Regions from separate parts of the Pseudochrobactrum albidum genome, predicted to be linked through region 1. Evidence: predicted binding sites of a transcription regulator. Region 1 holds the regulator's gene; the other holds the start of a gene.

Region 1 (7,673 bases):
GAATATCCGGTTTCCCGCCCGCTGTTCTTCTATGTGAAGAAAGCCCATCTTGGCGTTATTCCGGGCTTGAAGGAATATGTGGAATTCTTCCTGTCTGATCAGATGATCGGCGATGAAGGCCCGCTCGCTGATTATGGTCTGGTTCCGGCTCCTGAAGCTGAACGTAAGGCTCAGCGCGATGCCTTTGCTGCCGGCACAATTATGCAGGCCAAATAATTTACCGCTGATCCGGGTGCATAATAACTGCACCCGGATTATTTTTTGAGGACGGCGATCAGGAAAATCAAATGTCGATCATGCTGGTCTTAACAATTGTGGTTGCGCTTGGTCTTGCAGGTTTTTTTGTAGGGCGTGGCAAGGCAATTGCACAATTAAATGCCGGGGCAGATACCGGAGAGGGCAAAACCAGGCCACATTCGCGCCCGCATTATCATGGATGGTGGGCGTTCTCCCTGACAGTGCTTCCGGCACTTATTGTGCTTGTTATCTGGTCTGTGAGTGCAGATATTTATCTGGAACAATCTGCAAAATCGCAATTGCATGACAGCCTCGGTCATTCTGAAAATTACAGCGAGAGTCTGTCGCTTGGCATGGTTAAAAGCCTGGCTGGCGGGCTGAAGCGTCTTGATGCGCGGGAACTGGAAACTCTGCCGCAAACCTATGCGGATGTGCGCCGTCTTCTGGCCGGCAAAGGTGTTGCGCTTGCAACAGAGGGCCAGGATGTGATGGTGCCGATTGCCGTCAAATGGAACAAGGCTGATGAGCTGTCTTCCGGCCTGCGCGGATGGGTGACAATTGCTCTTGCCCTTGCCGGACTGATCTTTGGCTGGATGACCATTTCCCCTTCTGTGCGTGCCCGCAATAATGTGGAGCGCATTGTTTTGTGGGGGCTTATTGCCGCTTCCACGATTGCCATTCTCACCACTGTCGGCATTGTTTTTTCAATGCTGTTTCAAACCATTAACTTTTTCAGTGCGGTTCCGCCCGCTGAATTCTTTTTCGGCACAGTGTGGGATCCGCGCTTTGCAGCCGCCGGCGCTGCCGATTCTCACGGCCAGTTCGGCCTTATCCCGCTGCTTGCCGGTACACTTTATATCGCGCTGGTGGCAATGATTTTTGCCGTGCCGGTTGGTCTGTTCGCGGCTATTTATATGTCTGAATATGCAGGCCCCAAAACACGCGCTGTTATCAAGCCGCTTTTGGAAGTGCTGGCCGGCATTCCCACAATTGTCTATGGTTTCTTTGCGCTGGTTGCGGTTGGCCCGTTCCTGCGGGATTTGAGTGCGGCGCTTTCCGGTGGTCAGGGTTTTATCATGGCGCAGAGCGTGCTCACCGCTGGTCTGGTCATGGGGGTTATGCTGATCCCGTTTGTCTCTTCCCTGTCTGACGATATTATCACCGCGGTGCCGCGCTCTTTGCGGGATGGCTCACTGGGGCTTGGCGCCACCCGTTCCGAGACGATTAAGCGGGTTATTCTGCCTGCCGCTCTGCCCGGAATTGTGGGCGCGCTGCTGCTGACAGCCTCCCGTGCGATTGGTGAGACCATGATTGTGGTTCTCGCTGCCGGTGTTGCCGCCAATCTTACCATCAATCCGTTTGAGGCAATGACGACAATCACCGTGAAAATCGTCAATCAGCTGACCGGTGATCTTGAGTTCAACTCGCCGCAGACACTGGTGGCTTTTGCACTGGGTATCACCCTGTTTTTCCTGACATTGTTGATGAATATCTTTGCCCTGTACATCGTGCGCAAATATCGGGAGCAATATGAATGAGCGAAGCTGTTTTTTCTCCCAAGGCTGTATCAGCAGCCCCCGCCCGCCGCGATATAGGGCTTAAACGCCGCTATGCAGCAGAGCGCCGGTTCCGCCTTTATGGCGTGCTGGCAATTGCAATCGGCATCTTCTTTCTCTGCGCATTGTTTTATTCGGTTATCTCTAAAGGTTACACGGCCTTTCAGCAGACTGTTATTGAAATTCCGGTTTTGCTGGATCAGCAGGTGATTGATCCGAATAATCAGCGCCAGGTTAATCCAAATGTGCTGATTACTGCCAATTATCCGTTGCTGGTGCGCAATGCCCTTGCTGAAAAACTTGGTGTGGATAAATCCAATCGTGCGGCAATGCGCGATCTCACCCGGTTTTATTCGGATGGTGTGCGTATTCAGTTGCGTGAAATGGTAACCGGTAATCCGGCATTGATCGGTACAACGCAAACCATCACCGTTCTTGCTGCCGCTGATATTGATTCTGCCAATAAAGGCCAGATTGATCTTTCAGTTGACCAGAGCAAGCGCAAGGTCTCGGATCTGCAGCTTGGCTGGATGAAAACGCTGAAAGACGAGGGCATGATGCGCAAGGCTTTCAATACCGGCCTGTTCACCTTCGGCGCTTCCAGCCGTCCGGAAACATCCGGCCTTGGCGTTGCATTGATCGGCTCGCTTTATATGATGCTGATCGTGTTGGTTTTTGCCCTGCCGATCGGTGTTGCAGCCTCGATTTATCTGGAAGAATATGCCCGTAAAAACCGTTTCACCGATATTATTGAGGTGAATATTAATAATCTTGCGGCAGTGCCTTCTATTGTATTCGGCTTGCTGGGGCTTGCGGTTTTCATCAATTTCTTTGGTTTGCCCCGCTCTGCATCGCTGGTTGGCGGTCTGGTTTTAAGCCTGATGACCCTGCCGACAATTATCATTGCAACCCGTGCGGCGCTGCGTGCCGTGCCGCCGTCAATCCGTGCCGCCGCTTTGGGGCTTGGCGCTTCAAAAACGCAGATGGTGTTTCATCATGTATTGCCGCTGGCCGCGCCCGGTATTCTCACCGGCACAATTATTGGTCTTGCGCAGGCTCTGGGTGAGACAGCTCCGCTGCTTCTGATTGGTATGGTGGCTTTTGTTGCCAATGCGCCTGTTACCCCTATGGATCCTGCAACCGCATTGCCGGTACAGATTTTCATGTGGGCGAATGAAGCAGAACGTGCTTTTGTGGAGCGGACATCAGGTGCAATTATTGTGCTGCTCCTGTTTCTCGCTGTGATGAATATTGCTGCCATTATCCTGCGCCGCCGTTTTGAGCGCAGATGGTAACCTTGAGCAAAGCGAAAAAAGCTTAAGTGTGAGCCGGAGACGCGATCATGAACCTGATGAATGATTATACATTGGAAAAAACACTCGGAGAAAAGATGAACGCCTTGCCTGATAAAAAAATTAAAATGCGCGGCGACAAGGTCAAGGTTTTCTACGGTGAAAAACAGGCTTTGCACGGCGTTGACCTGGATATTGAGGAAAACAGCGTTACGGCGCTGATCGGCCCTTCCGGCTGCGGCAAGTCCACATTTCTGCGTTCGCTTAATCGTATGAATGATACGATTGAAGGTTGCCGCGTGGAAGGTAGGATTACGCTGGATGGCGAGGATATTTATGATCCAAAGATTGACGTGGTGGAACTGCGTGCACGCGTGGGCATGGTGTTTCAGAAGCCCAATCCGTTCCCGAAATCGATCTATGAAAATGTTGCCTACGGCCCGCGTATTCACGGCCTTGCCCGCAGCCGCGCTGATCTGGATGCGATTGTTGAGAAAAGCCTGCGTGGTGCAAGCCTTTGGGAAGAGGTGAAGGATCGCCTCAATGATGCCGGTACCGGCCTGTCCGGAGGGCAGCAGCAACGCCTTTGTATTGCCCGCGCCATTGCGGTGAGCCCCGAAGTTATCCTGATGGATGAGCCATGTTCAGCACTTGATCCGATTGCAACGGCCAAGGTGGAGGAGCTTATTGATGAATTGCGCCGCGATTATACAATTGTCATCGTCACGCATTCCATGCAGCAGGCTGCACGTATTTCCCAGACAACGGCAATGTTCCATTTAGGAAATTTGGTTGAGGTGGGAGATACGGATATGATGTTCACTGCACCAAAAGAAAAACGCACTCAGGATTATATCACCGGCCGTTTCGGCTAAATCTGTCTGAAAAGGTTTTGAACTGTCAGGTCAGTTTTATGAAGGATAAGGAAATCTCCATGCCGTCACAGCATACGGTTACATCCTATGATGAAGAGCTGAAATTTCTTGCGCGCAAGATTGCCGAAATGGGTGGCCATGCAGAGCGTATGGTTGAGCAGTCTATTAAGGCGATTGTAACGGCTGATAATGCATTGGCACAACGCGTAATTTCTGAGGATCTTATCCTCGATGCCGGTGAGCGTGAGATTGGCGAAAAGGCGATTATGATTATTGCCAAACGTCAGCCTATGGCAGTTGATCTGCGTGAAATTATTGGCGCTATCCGTATTTCCGCCGATTTGGAGCGCGTGGGCGATATGGGTAAAAATATTGCCAAACGCGTGGTGGCTGTTTCTGAAACCCGCCAGTCGGTTAAGCTCTATCGTGGCCTGGAAACGCTGGCCGAGCTTGCCCGCACCCAGCTTAAGGATGTGCTGGATGCCTATGCAACGCGCTCGGTTAACCAGATTAATATTGTACGCGACCGGGATGATGAGATTGATGCGATGTATACATCGCTGTTCCGCGAGCTTCTGACCTATATGATGGAAGATCCGCGTAATATTACAGCCTGTACCCATCTTTTGTTCTGCGCCAAGAATATTGAGCGCATTGGCGACCACGCCACCAATATTGCCGAGACGGTTTATTATATTGTTACCGGCAATCAAATGCCGCCGGATCGTCCCAAGGATGATCTGAGCCATGATGTTGTGCTGGATGATCTGCATAAAAACTAGGCCATTCTGCCTGAATGGCCCGTAAGCGGCGCTTTTAAGCGTTGCAAATGAGAACAGGTTAAGTCCTGCCTTCCGGATGATCCGGAGGGCAAATGCCCCCTTATGTCTAGATGAATAATGGATAAGCAATGTCACATACGCCAAGAATAGCGGTTGTTGAAGACGAAGAAGCCATCAGCGAATTGCTGCGCTATAATCTTGAGGCCGAGGGCTATCAGGTTGATACAATCCTGCGCGGTGATGAGGCTGAAATCCATTTGCGTGAAAATGTACCGGATCTTCTGGTGCTGGATTGGATGCTCCCCGGTGTTTCAGGCATAGAGCTGTGCCGCCGTTTGCGCCAGCGGGCAGAAACCGAAAGACTGCCGATTATTATGCTGACAGCCCGCGGTGAAGAATCCGAGCGTGTGCGCGGCCTTGCTGTTGGCGCTGATGATTATGTGGTCAAACCGTTTTCCACGCCCGAGCTTTTGGCGCGTATCAAGGCAATGTTGCGCCGTGCAAATCCAAGTGTTTTGTCTCATGTTCTAAAAGTCGGCGAGATTGTGCTTGATCGTCAGCAACACCGTGTTTATCGCAAGGAGCGTGAAATCAAGCTTGGGCCTACAGAATTTCGCTTGCTGGAATATTTCATGATGGCGCCCGGGCGCGTGTTCTCGCGCACCCAATTGCTGGACGGGATCTGGGGGCGCGATATTTATGTTGATGACCGCACGGTGGATGTGCATATCGGCCGTCTGCGCAAGGCCATTAATACAGGGCGTGAGGCCGATCCGATTCGCACCGTGCGTGGTGCGGGCTATGCTTTTGGCTGATTTTTGCCGGATTGATGGAATTGTAAAATTGCAAAAATAACCGGTGCGGATCTTTCGTGCCGGTTTTTTTGATTCCCGTTACCTGCATAGTGGCAAATCGTTAAGCCGCATCTTCACTGATAATCACTGAAATACATTATTTTATGACACCCTGTTATAAAATATGAGGGCGGGCGGGCAGCGCGGATTTTATTGCATGCGGTGGTGATTTTTTCGTATTTTTCATGAAATATGGCACGATCGCACCGCAAATGCAGCAGGTTGATGTCAGCTTCAAGGATTGATCTTCCTGATATTTTTTGCGGTCAGATATGGGCTGCTCCATTTTGTGACATTTTAAAATTAAGTATTAACAAGCTGTTAACTATTGGGGCGCATTTTGGAGATATAAATTTTAACCGATCCCGTTAAAGCTTTCAGGTGCAAAAAAAACGGCTATTTGCCTTCATTTGGCCTAAATATGCAGTGAGCTTTATGCAGCTTTTATTAAAACCTGATTGTCGTGAATATGTCTGAATATTGCAGGCGTTCCGCTTGGGTGAGTCATTGTTGATAAGGATGAACCGTTGAAACGCTCTTATCTAGCGAAAACACTGTTTATCGGTGCGCTGGTTGCCACGCCTTTTATTCTCGCGGGCTGCACCACAACATCGACAGGTTCCAAACCGGATAAAAACGCAAGCGCGGCCACAGAATCAGGCGTAACAATCCGTAACGGTAAGAAAACCTATACCTATACTGCCAAAGATCGGGAATGCCTTGAGCGTGCAATGTTTTTTGAATCTGCCCGCTCCAGCCGCGATGGCCTTGTTGCCGTGGGCACTGTGGTGATGAACCGGCTGATCTCTGAAAAATATCCCGATACAATTTGCGGCGTAGTCGGGCAGAAAAATCAGTTTGCACCCGGTGTTATGACCCGTGCGATGAATTCAAAAGCCTTGCCGGATGTGCGGGAAGCAGCAGATGCCGTGTTGAAGGGGGAGCGGCATCCGAAGTTGAAAAATGCCATGTTTTTCCATACGGCCGGTTTGAAATTCCCATATAAAAATATGCATTATGTGTTGGTTGCCGGCGGTAATTCTTTTTATGAAAAGCGCCGCAGAGACGGTACGCTTGAATCACCGCTGCCGGATACACCTTATAATCTTGCCGCTGCCTATGAGCCGAAGAACCAGTCCATGCCGGAAAGCATATATGATGTCACAACCGGTAAAGGAGATCGTCTGCCTGCTGCCGCGCCGGTTATGGTGGCCTCTGCCGGACAACCGCGATTGGCGCCGGTTCCTGCAGGCCTGTCTGCCACGACAAGAACGGAAGAAACCGCGGTTCAGCTTGCTTATCATATGCCGGAAAACAAATTGCCGGTACCGGCACAATTGCCTTTTGAGACCAAACCCGTTGTTGCTTCAGCACAAAATGCTTTTGCAGGGGTTGACGGGGTAAACAGGCAGAAAGTTGATGCCATTGGCGCATTATTGCTGGCACAAGACCGGCCCGAGCCGGTCTTCTGATCGGTTTCCGGATCAGACAAAGCATGTATACGCGAAGATCAGGGCGATTTTTCGGTTAAATAATATTTCAAAACAAAGGGATATGGCATTTCAGTGCTTTTATAGAACTGAAATGCGTTGATTTCACGGATGTGATACGACCATTGGCTGATAAATCACCATTGGGGTGGAAAATTGCGGCCGGTCATTTTGCCATGCGCGAATATCGGCACGGCGATCCAGATGAAGTTGTAACAGACAATTGGCCATGGCTTCTGTCTTGGGTTTAAAGCCATAGCTGAGGCAGGCTCTTTCATCCTCTGCACGCTGCTGTTCAGGTGTTAGTGTCGTGCAGCCCGCAATGGTTGCAAGCAAAACAGCCGCAAACAATCCTGACATGAGCCTGTGCGTTGTGGCCGGATGTATGATATTGATAATTCGGTTCATTATGTGCCCCGATAAATATGGCTATAGATATATTAACGCTGTTTCTTTTGGCTGGCTATAGATCATCGCATATTACGTTTAAAACAAGGCATAGATGCGGAGCGGATGCGTAAAATCCTGTTTCAGGGGCTGGCCGGATCGGGCGGGCGGGAGTATCTGTGGTAACAGATGAAAAAAAG
Region 2 (7,673 bases), on a different contig from region 1:
CCCGTACAGGCCGATATTGCCAGCACTGTTATCAAGGACAAGAAGAGAGAGGCGCCGTTGTTTTTCATGCCATTATTATAGTGTCAAAGACGGCTGATAAAAGGCAAAAAACAGCGCCGGTAAATCAATACCGGCGCTGTTTGAAACTTTTCAACCATGCTGTTATGCACTTGGCTTAAAGCCAGGCACCGCCTAATTCATTAACCCTGACGGGCTTTAAAGCGAGGAGCAGTTTTGTTGATAATATAAACGCGGCCCTTACGACGAACGAGCTGGCAGTCACGATGACGGCCTTTAAGCGCTTTAAGCGAATTCTTGATCTTCATAGTACTCACCAATTGTTGGCCCTTGCGGGGCATATTCCTGAAACGTGTCTCATCTCAAAAGAAACGCCGCGCCCGTTCCAGCTCTTTGTTTCTCAACATGCCTTATCTCCCAAACCGGTTCCCGTATCTGGGAGCATATTTCCGGACGAGCCAAAGAGCACGCTTGAATGGTTGTGGCGAGATAGCCGGTGAATGGGGCAATTGTCAACCTTTGATGCGAAAAGAACCCGTTAAACAATGTTATTTTTCACTTTTTATGCGTGTGACATGCCCCATTTTACGCCCTGGCCTTGCCTCTGCCTTGCCATAGAGATGCAGCACCGCATCCGATTCTGCCAGAATCGCAGGAACCTGTAACACATCATCACCGATCAGGTTCTGCATCACACAATCGCTATGGCGGCGTGTATCGCCAAGAGGCAAACCGGCAACAGCACGAATATGCTGCTCAAACTGCGAAACGGCACAGGCCGCCTCTGTCCAATGGCCGGAATTATGGACACGCGGCGCAAACTCATTGGCTATGACCGAGCCGTCATCCAGCACAAAAAATTCAAAACCGAGAACCCCGACATAATCCAGTGCATGAAGCAGCTTATGTGCAGCCCGCGCACAGGCAACGGCTGTGTCAGTGCTGATAGCGGCCGGAACGGCGGATGTGTCAAGAATGCCGTTTTTGTGTATATTTTCCGTAATGTCATAAAGGCGCACATTGCCCGCCTTATCACGGGCGGCAATCACCGAGACTTCGCGCGTAAATTCTACAAAACCTTCCAGAATCGCCGGTGCGTTCCTGATTGTGCCAACAGCCTGTGCGGCTGCTTCATTATCAAGGCCTGTAAGACGCACCTGCCCCTTGCCATCATAGCCAAAGCGGCGCGTTTTCAAAATGCCCCGTTCTCCCAGGGCGCTGAGGGCTGCGATGAGATCTTGCACATCATCAACAATGCGCCATGGCGCTGTTGCAATGCCGCTCTCATTGAGAAACTGCTTTTCAGCAACACGATCCTGCGATATTTCCAGCGCCAATGGCGGCGGATAGACGATAGTTTGTGTTGCCAGAAATTGTGCGGCTTCCACCGGCACATTTTCAAATTCATAAGTAACAACATCACAAGCCTCAGCCAGTGCCTGCAGGGCTGAGCGGTCATCATAGGCCGCGGTAATCTGGCGGTTAGCCACTTGTGCAGCGGGGCAATCTTCCTGCGGCTCCAGAATGATGGTTTTAAAACCAAGACGCGCCGCTGCCATAGCCAGCATGCGCCCAAGCTGCCCGCCGCCGATAATGCCGATTGTTGATCCTGCCTGCAGCATTTCAATCCTCATCTTTCGGGGTCAGGGCCACCGCGTCAGTCTGGCCTTGGCGATAGGCATCCAGACGATCTGCCAGCGGTTTGTCATGCAATGCCAGAACAGCGGCCGCCAGCAAAGCGGCATTGCTTGCACCGGCATTGCCAATTGCCAGTGTGCCTACAGGAATACCTGCAGGCATCTGCACAATGGAAAGCAGCGAATCCTGTCCGGACAAGGCTTTGGATTGCACCGGCACGCCAAAAACCGGCAGCGGTGTCATTGCCGCCACCATGCCGGGCAAATGGGCAGCGCCGCCTGCACCGGCGATAATCACCTGAAACCCCTGATCGCGTGCGGTTTTGGCAAATTCAACCATACGATCCGGCGTGCGATGCGCGGAAACAATGCGGGCATCATAGGCAATGCCAAGGTTATCCAGCACATGAGCGGCATGGCGCATGGTTGGCCAGTCTGACTGGCTGCCCATAATAATCGCGACTTTCGGAGCGGTGGAGCTGTGATCAGCCATAAAATATCCTGTCCTGTGCGTTTGCTGCAAAAATAACAAGTGTCAGCTTTTATATAAAAGCCGGTTCAGAATGATCCGGGGTTTTAAGAGATCAATAATCAGGCAATAATATCGGGTATGATCTTGTCTTCCAGTTTGGTGAGCTGATCCTTGATGGCCAGCTTTTTCTTTTTCATACGCTGAATGCTGAGCTGGTCGCAGCCCGTTTGCATCATGGCATTGATGGCAAGGTCAAAATCCGTGTGTTCCTGGCGTAATTTGGCAACGGAGAGGCGAATTTCAGCTTGTTCCTGATCGGCCATGGCATGTTCCATTTGATCTGTCTGTGAGGGAGAAATACCTGTGCCGGCACGCCCGCCTTAGCGGGTAACGGTTTTTCGGAAATGTGCCGGGTGGTTTATTCCGCTCTTTTTCATCTCTGCCCTAGCATAAAATTGCTAAAGTTGAAATGCGCCAATTATGAATTCGACATTGCTGAAAACTCATGTCAGACTGTCATTGTTTTGTCACAGTCCGGCTCAAAGCTGACAGGGCAAATGATAATGATGCGTAAGTACAAAGGAGAAGCAATAATGGCACTTGAATCCCATCTTGCCTCATTGGAAAAGAAGCATGATGCACTGGAGAAGGAAATTTCCGATGCCGCAGCATTGCCAGCTACCGATACGCTGACGATCACAGATCTTAAACGCAAAAAGCTTTATCTGAAGGAACAGATTGAAAAGCTTAAAAACCAGGTCACCCGACATTAAAACCTGTGCGCCTGTATCCCCTTACAAGCAGCAACAGACAGAACCGCCGGCAGGGCAGGCTCTGAGAGATGAGGTGCAGGCTGCGAGGCCGGCCCGCACCGGATTTATTATTTTATGCTCAATATCGTGATACATAGCGCGAGATCGTGATGCATAGTGCGGGCAGCCAATCGCTGCCAATAAACAAGTTCTGGCAATAAATCTGCCTGAGCATGATAATCGCGCATATTTATACCGGTTACAGGTCTTTTTCTTTGCCTTAATCTTTCTGCTCATCTTCAGCCTTGCTCTCTTGAGCGCTCTCAGAGCGCGGATCAAGCAAGACGCTTTCCTGTGTTGCAGGGCGCTCTGCAGCCATGCTCTGGAATTGTTCTTTTTCCGATGGCAGCGGTGAAGCACGCTTGCGTGAGCGCAGCATGGCATAACCGGCGATTGATAAATGCGACAAGGCTGTAATCAGAAACAATGCCGATGGCCATAAGGAGCTCATGGCCTGAGCGGCAATCAGTGGCCCGAGTATGGTGCCAAAACCATAAAGCAGCAGCAAACCGCCGGAGACCTTGACGAAAGTTTCCGGTGTGGCATGGTCATTGGCATGGGCAACCGCCACCGGATAAATCGCATAGGCCAATGCGCCGTAAGATGCGGTCATAATAAGAATGAGAGTGTCGCTTTTGGGGGCAGTCAGAAAAAGCAGAAAACCGGTAAAGGCCGCAGCACCGGCAACGCCGGCCATGACATAGCGGCGGTCAATACGATCTGAAAAGCGCCCGACAGGGATTTGCATGATTGCACCTGCGGCAATTGTAGCGCTGACCATGAGTGCAATTGTGGTGGTGCCGATGCCGCTGAGCGAGCCGAATACCGCACCAAGCGTGCCCCATGCGCCATTGGCGATGCCGATCAGGATAACGCTGACAAAGGCAACCGGAGAATTATTATAGAGTTTTTTCAGGTCGAGCTGCACTTCAGAAAGAGGGCGCGGGGATGAGGCCTTGGAAGCTGCCGTAGGCAGCAGGGAGAGGCAAAAAAAGATTGCGGCAATCATGAACAGCGATTCATCCCTGACATTGCCGGTGGTTACCAGCATTTGCCCGGTCATCACGGCTCCATAATTCACCATCATATAAAGGCCGAAAATGCTGCCACGTGTTTCATTGGTGGCTTTTTCATTGAGCCAGCTTTCAATCACCATAAATACGCCGGCCATCGCAAAACCTGTGCCTGCACGCAGGATTACCCAAATTGTCGCGTCAACCATGAGGCCTGTGAGCAGCACAATAACGGCGGCAGAAGAAGCAAAAAAGCCAAAAGCGCGCACATGTCCGGCACGGCGCACAAGACGGGGTGCCAAAATACAGCCTGCCACAAAACCGCCTGCCCAGGTGGTGCCGATCAGACCAAGGGCAGTGATTGAAAACCCTTCTACATTTCCGCGAAGCGGTAATAAAAGACCATGCAGGCCAGAGCCGATCAGCAAAAAAGCGGTGCCGCAGAGCAGTGCAAAAATCTGGACATAGGAACGAAACACGCGAAATCCTTCTTTTTAACAGCGCCGGACTTGTTTCTGCGGTTATTTGTCATGCCGCAGACTGTTTGCAAAAAAAAGCATATATCAAGCGCTCTTTATTGCAGGCAGAGGGTGACTGCTATGCTGACCTATCATGAAAAAGAGCGCAAGGCCTTGGTTTGGCTTGTTTATTATGTATGAAAATAAAAAGCCCCCTGTCTGACAGAAGACAGGGAGCCTGATATAAAAATTGCCGTTGTGTTACACAGTTTTTTGTAAGCTTATTGACGGCGAAGGCGCATTATGCAGCGAAGCTGAGGCAGTTAACCTGCGGCTTAAATCCGGAATAAGGCCTCTGCTGCTGCACGGCTGCGGCACCTGTCACTGCGGCCTGCTTCAAGACGGCGAATCTCTGCCTTGAGCATGGCAATGCGGTTATCTATCTCGGCGGCTGAAAGCAGGGTAACATCTTCACCGATATGGTGGCTGACAACTGGCGTGTCCTGGCTATCATTATCAAAGAACATGGCGTTTTCCTCACTTCCTGCGGCGCCCGGGGGCTCCAGCTTTCAATATGGTTCGCAATATTCGTGCTATACCGGCTCTTCTCATGCAGGCTGATATGTCACATAAGCTCTGAGCATCTCATAAACCTGCATTATTAGCGATATAGATTCTTATGAAATATAATTTTTCAGCATAATATGGCTAATCCATAAGAGGCGCCTATATTGAAAATCAGCAACCAATATCTGAACTGGCTATTCTAAGGAGCGGATATGACAACAGAACTTGCCTCCCAGATGACAGCTGTGGCCATTGAGCAGGCTGGCGCACCTTCCGTGCTTAAATTGGTGAAAAGATCTGTTCCGCATCCGGGAAAGGGCGAGATATTGATTCGGGTCAGGGCCGCGGGTGTTAACCGGCCGGATGTGCTGCAAAGGCAAGGGCACTATCCCCCGCCTGCCGGCGCATCGGATTTGCCGGGGCTGGAAGTTGCCGGTGATGTGGCCGCAATCGGCGCGGATGTGCAGCGTTATAAAGCGGGCGATGCGGTTACTGCCTTGCTGCCGGGGGGCGGTTATGCTGAATATGCTGTTGTTTGTGAGGGCAATGCCCTGCCGCTGCCATCAGGCTATGGCTATGTGGAGGCAGCGGCGCTGCCGGAAACATTATTTACCGTTTGGCACAATGTTGTGCAGCGCGGGCAGTTAAAGGCCGGGGAAACATTGCTGATTCACGGCGGCAGTTCCGGCATCGGCACCACGGCTATTCAGGTGGGCAAGGCGCTTGGTGCTATGGTGATTGTAACGGCCGGCTCAGCAGAAAAATGCTCTGCCTGTCTGAAAATCGGCGCTGATGTGGCCATTAATTACCGTGAACAGGATTTTGTGGAACAGGTGAAAGCGGCCACACATAATAAGGGTGCGGATGTTATTCTGGATATGGTGGGCGGCGATTATGTGGATCGCAATTATGATGCAGCGGCAATTGAAGGGCGCATTGTGCAGATTGCATTTCTCGGCGGCGCCAAGGCTAAAGCCAATTTTGCTAAGCTGATGACCAAGCGCCTGACCCATACCGGTTCCACATTGCGGGCTCGTGATGTGGCTTTCAAAACACAGATTGCTAAGGAGCTTGAAGCCAATATATGGCCGCTTCTTGCAAAGCGCACTATCGCCCCGGTGATGGATATGATTTATCCGCTGAAAGATGCCTGGCGTGCCCATCAACGCATGGAAGAGGGCAATCATATCGGCAAAATTGTATTGGATGTGGCATAAGTTTCAGGAATGAACTGAATTCTGGTGCAGTGATTTCTTGCTCATTGCAGAAAATTTGGTTATAGAGGGAGCGAATTCCCGGAAATTGTGGTTTACCCCACGTCCCGCGCTACCGGAGCGGGCGAACGAGAGGATTATATCATATGGCCACTCAGCTTCTTATGCCCAAGGCAACAGCCGTATGGCTTGTCGATAATACTGCTCTGTCCTTTGACCAGATTGCAACTTTCTGCAAGCTGCATGTTCTTGAAGTTAAAGCCATTGCTGATGGCGAGGCTGCGCAGGGCATTAAAGGCCTTGATCCCATTATTACAGGGCAGCTCTCCCGCGATGAGATTGCCCGCGGGGAAAAAGACCCGCAGCATCGCCTGAAATTATCCGAGCCAAAAGTGCGCGTGCCTGAAGCCAAGCGCAAGGGGCCGCGTTATACGCCTTTGTCCAAGCGTCAGGATCGCCCAAATGCCATTCTCTGGATTGTGCGCAATCATCCGGAGCTGAAGGATGCACAGATTTCACGCCTTGTCGGCACCACAAAATCGACCATTGAGCAAATCCGTGATCGCACGCATTGGAATTCTGCCAATCTGCAGCCGATGGATCCGGTGACATTGGGGCTTTGCTCGCAGATAGATCTGGATATTGAGGTTGAGCGCGCGGCGCGTAACCGTCCGGCAGAGCCGGAATCCGGAGATACATTGCTGCCGGCATCAGCCACGGAAAATCTGGACATTCATCACAATGATGAAGCAGAAGAGCTGGATGCCGATAAGGTCTTTGCCAAGCTTTCTTCCATGAAGGGGGCTGCGGAAAATGACGGCGACGATTTGTAAGGTCAGTTTGCCAGCTGTTTTTTAATAAAAGCCGCCGGAGAGTTTCCGGCGGCTTTTCTTTTGATCAGGCAGCTGGTTTGCCGGTTTGCGAACATGTGCCTATGCCGTGTTTGTTCAGGCAGTCGCGAATATCATCCAGTGTCTGCGGGTCTTCAATTGTTGCGGGCATTTTCCATGGTTCATGGTCAGCAATTTTCTGCATTGTAGAGCGCAGAATTTTGCCGGAGCGGGTCTTAGGCAATTTGTGCACTGTAAGCACGGTGCGCAATGCTGCCACAGGGCCGATCTGGTCACGTATCCGTTCCACACATTCTGCCTCAATATTGGCAGGAGGCTGGGAAACACCAGCCTTGAGAACGATAAAACCGCAGGGAATTTGCCCTTTCAATTTATCGGCAATGCCGATGACCGCGCATTCTGCCACCTGAGGATGGGCGGCAATCACCTCCTCCATGGCACCGGTAGACAGGCGGTGGCCTGCCACATTGATAATATCATCGGTACGGCTCATGATAAAAATATAGCCGTCCTCGTCCTTATAGCCCGCATCGGCAGATTTATAATAGCCTTTGAATTCTTCAAGATAGGCTTCATGGAAGCGTTGATCGGCCTGCCATAAAGTGGGCAGGCAGCCGGGCGGCAGCGGCAG

What was found. The regulator PhoB, encoded in region 1, activates phosphate uptake and scavenging genes when phosphate is short. The targets are predictions, from matches to a motif close to TGTCATNNANCTGTCAT.
Region 2: ACSTTO_RS02140 (YdcH family protein) is a predicted target of PhoB. The motif match lies at 2,642-2,658, and genes of this name have one in related genera.

Annotation. Positions count from the first base shown of each region.
Region 1 covers NZ_JBPVTR010000023.1:174,187-181,859, forward strand. Annotated here, with positions in the region: gene ACSTTO_RS09910 (PstS family phosphate ABC transporter substrate-binding protein) at 1-216, shown strand, start outside; gene pstC (phosphate ABC transporter permease subunit PstC) at 288-1,775, shown strand; gene pstA (phosphate ABC transporter permease PstA) at 1,772-3,088, shown strand; gene pstB (phosphate ABC transporter ATP-binding protein PstB) at 3,184-3,960, shown strand; gene phoU (phosphate signaling complex protein PhoU) at 4,020-4,742, shown strand; gene phoB (phosphate regulon transcriptional regulator PhoB) at 4,871-5,557, shown strand; gene ACSTTO_RS09940 (cell wall hydrolase) at 6,124-7,068, shown strand; gene ACSTTO_RS09945 (hypothetical protein) at 7,192-7,446, opposite strand.
Region 2 covers NZ_JBPVTR010000016.1:75,904-83,576, reverse strand. Annotated here, with positions in the region: gene ACSTTO_RS02165 (tetratricopeptide repeat protein) at 1-41, opposite strand, end outside; gene ykgO (type B 50S ribosomal protein L36) at 201-326, opposite strand; gene ACSTTO_RS02155 (5-(carboxyamino)imidazole ribonucleotide synthase) at 567-1,640, opposite strand; gene purE (5-(carboxyamino)imidazole ribonucleotide mutase) at 1,642-2,148, opposite strand; gene ACSTTO_RS02145 (YdcH family protein) at 2,247-2,450, opposite strand; gene ACSTTO_RS02140 (YdcH family protein) at 2,718-2,900, shown strand; gene ACSTTO_RS02135 (MFS transporter) at 3,160-4,431, opposite strand; gene ACSTTO_RS02130 (DUF1192 domain-containing protein) at 4,746-4,937, opposite strand; gene ACSTTO_RS02125 (NAD(P)H-quinone oxidoreductase) at 5,190-6,194, shown strand; gene ACSTTO_RS02120 (DUF1013 domain-containing protein) at 6,338-7,024, shown strand; gene ACSTTO_RS02115 (propionyl-CoA synthetase) at 7,089-7,673, opposite strand, start outside.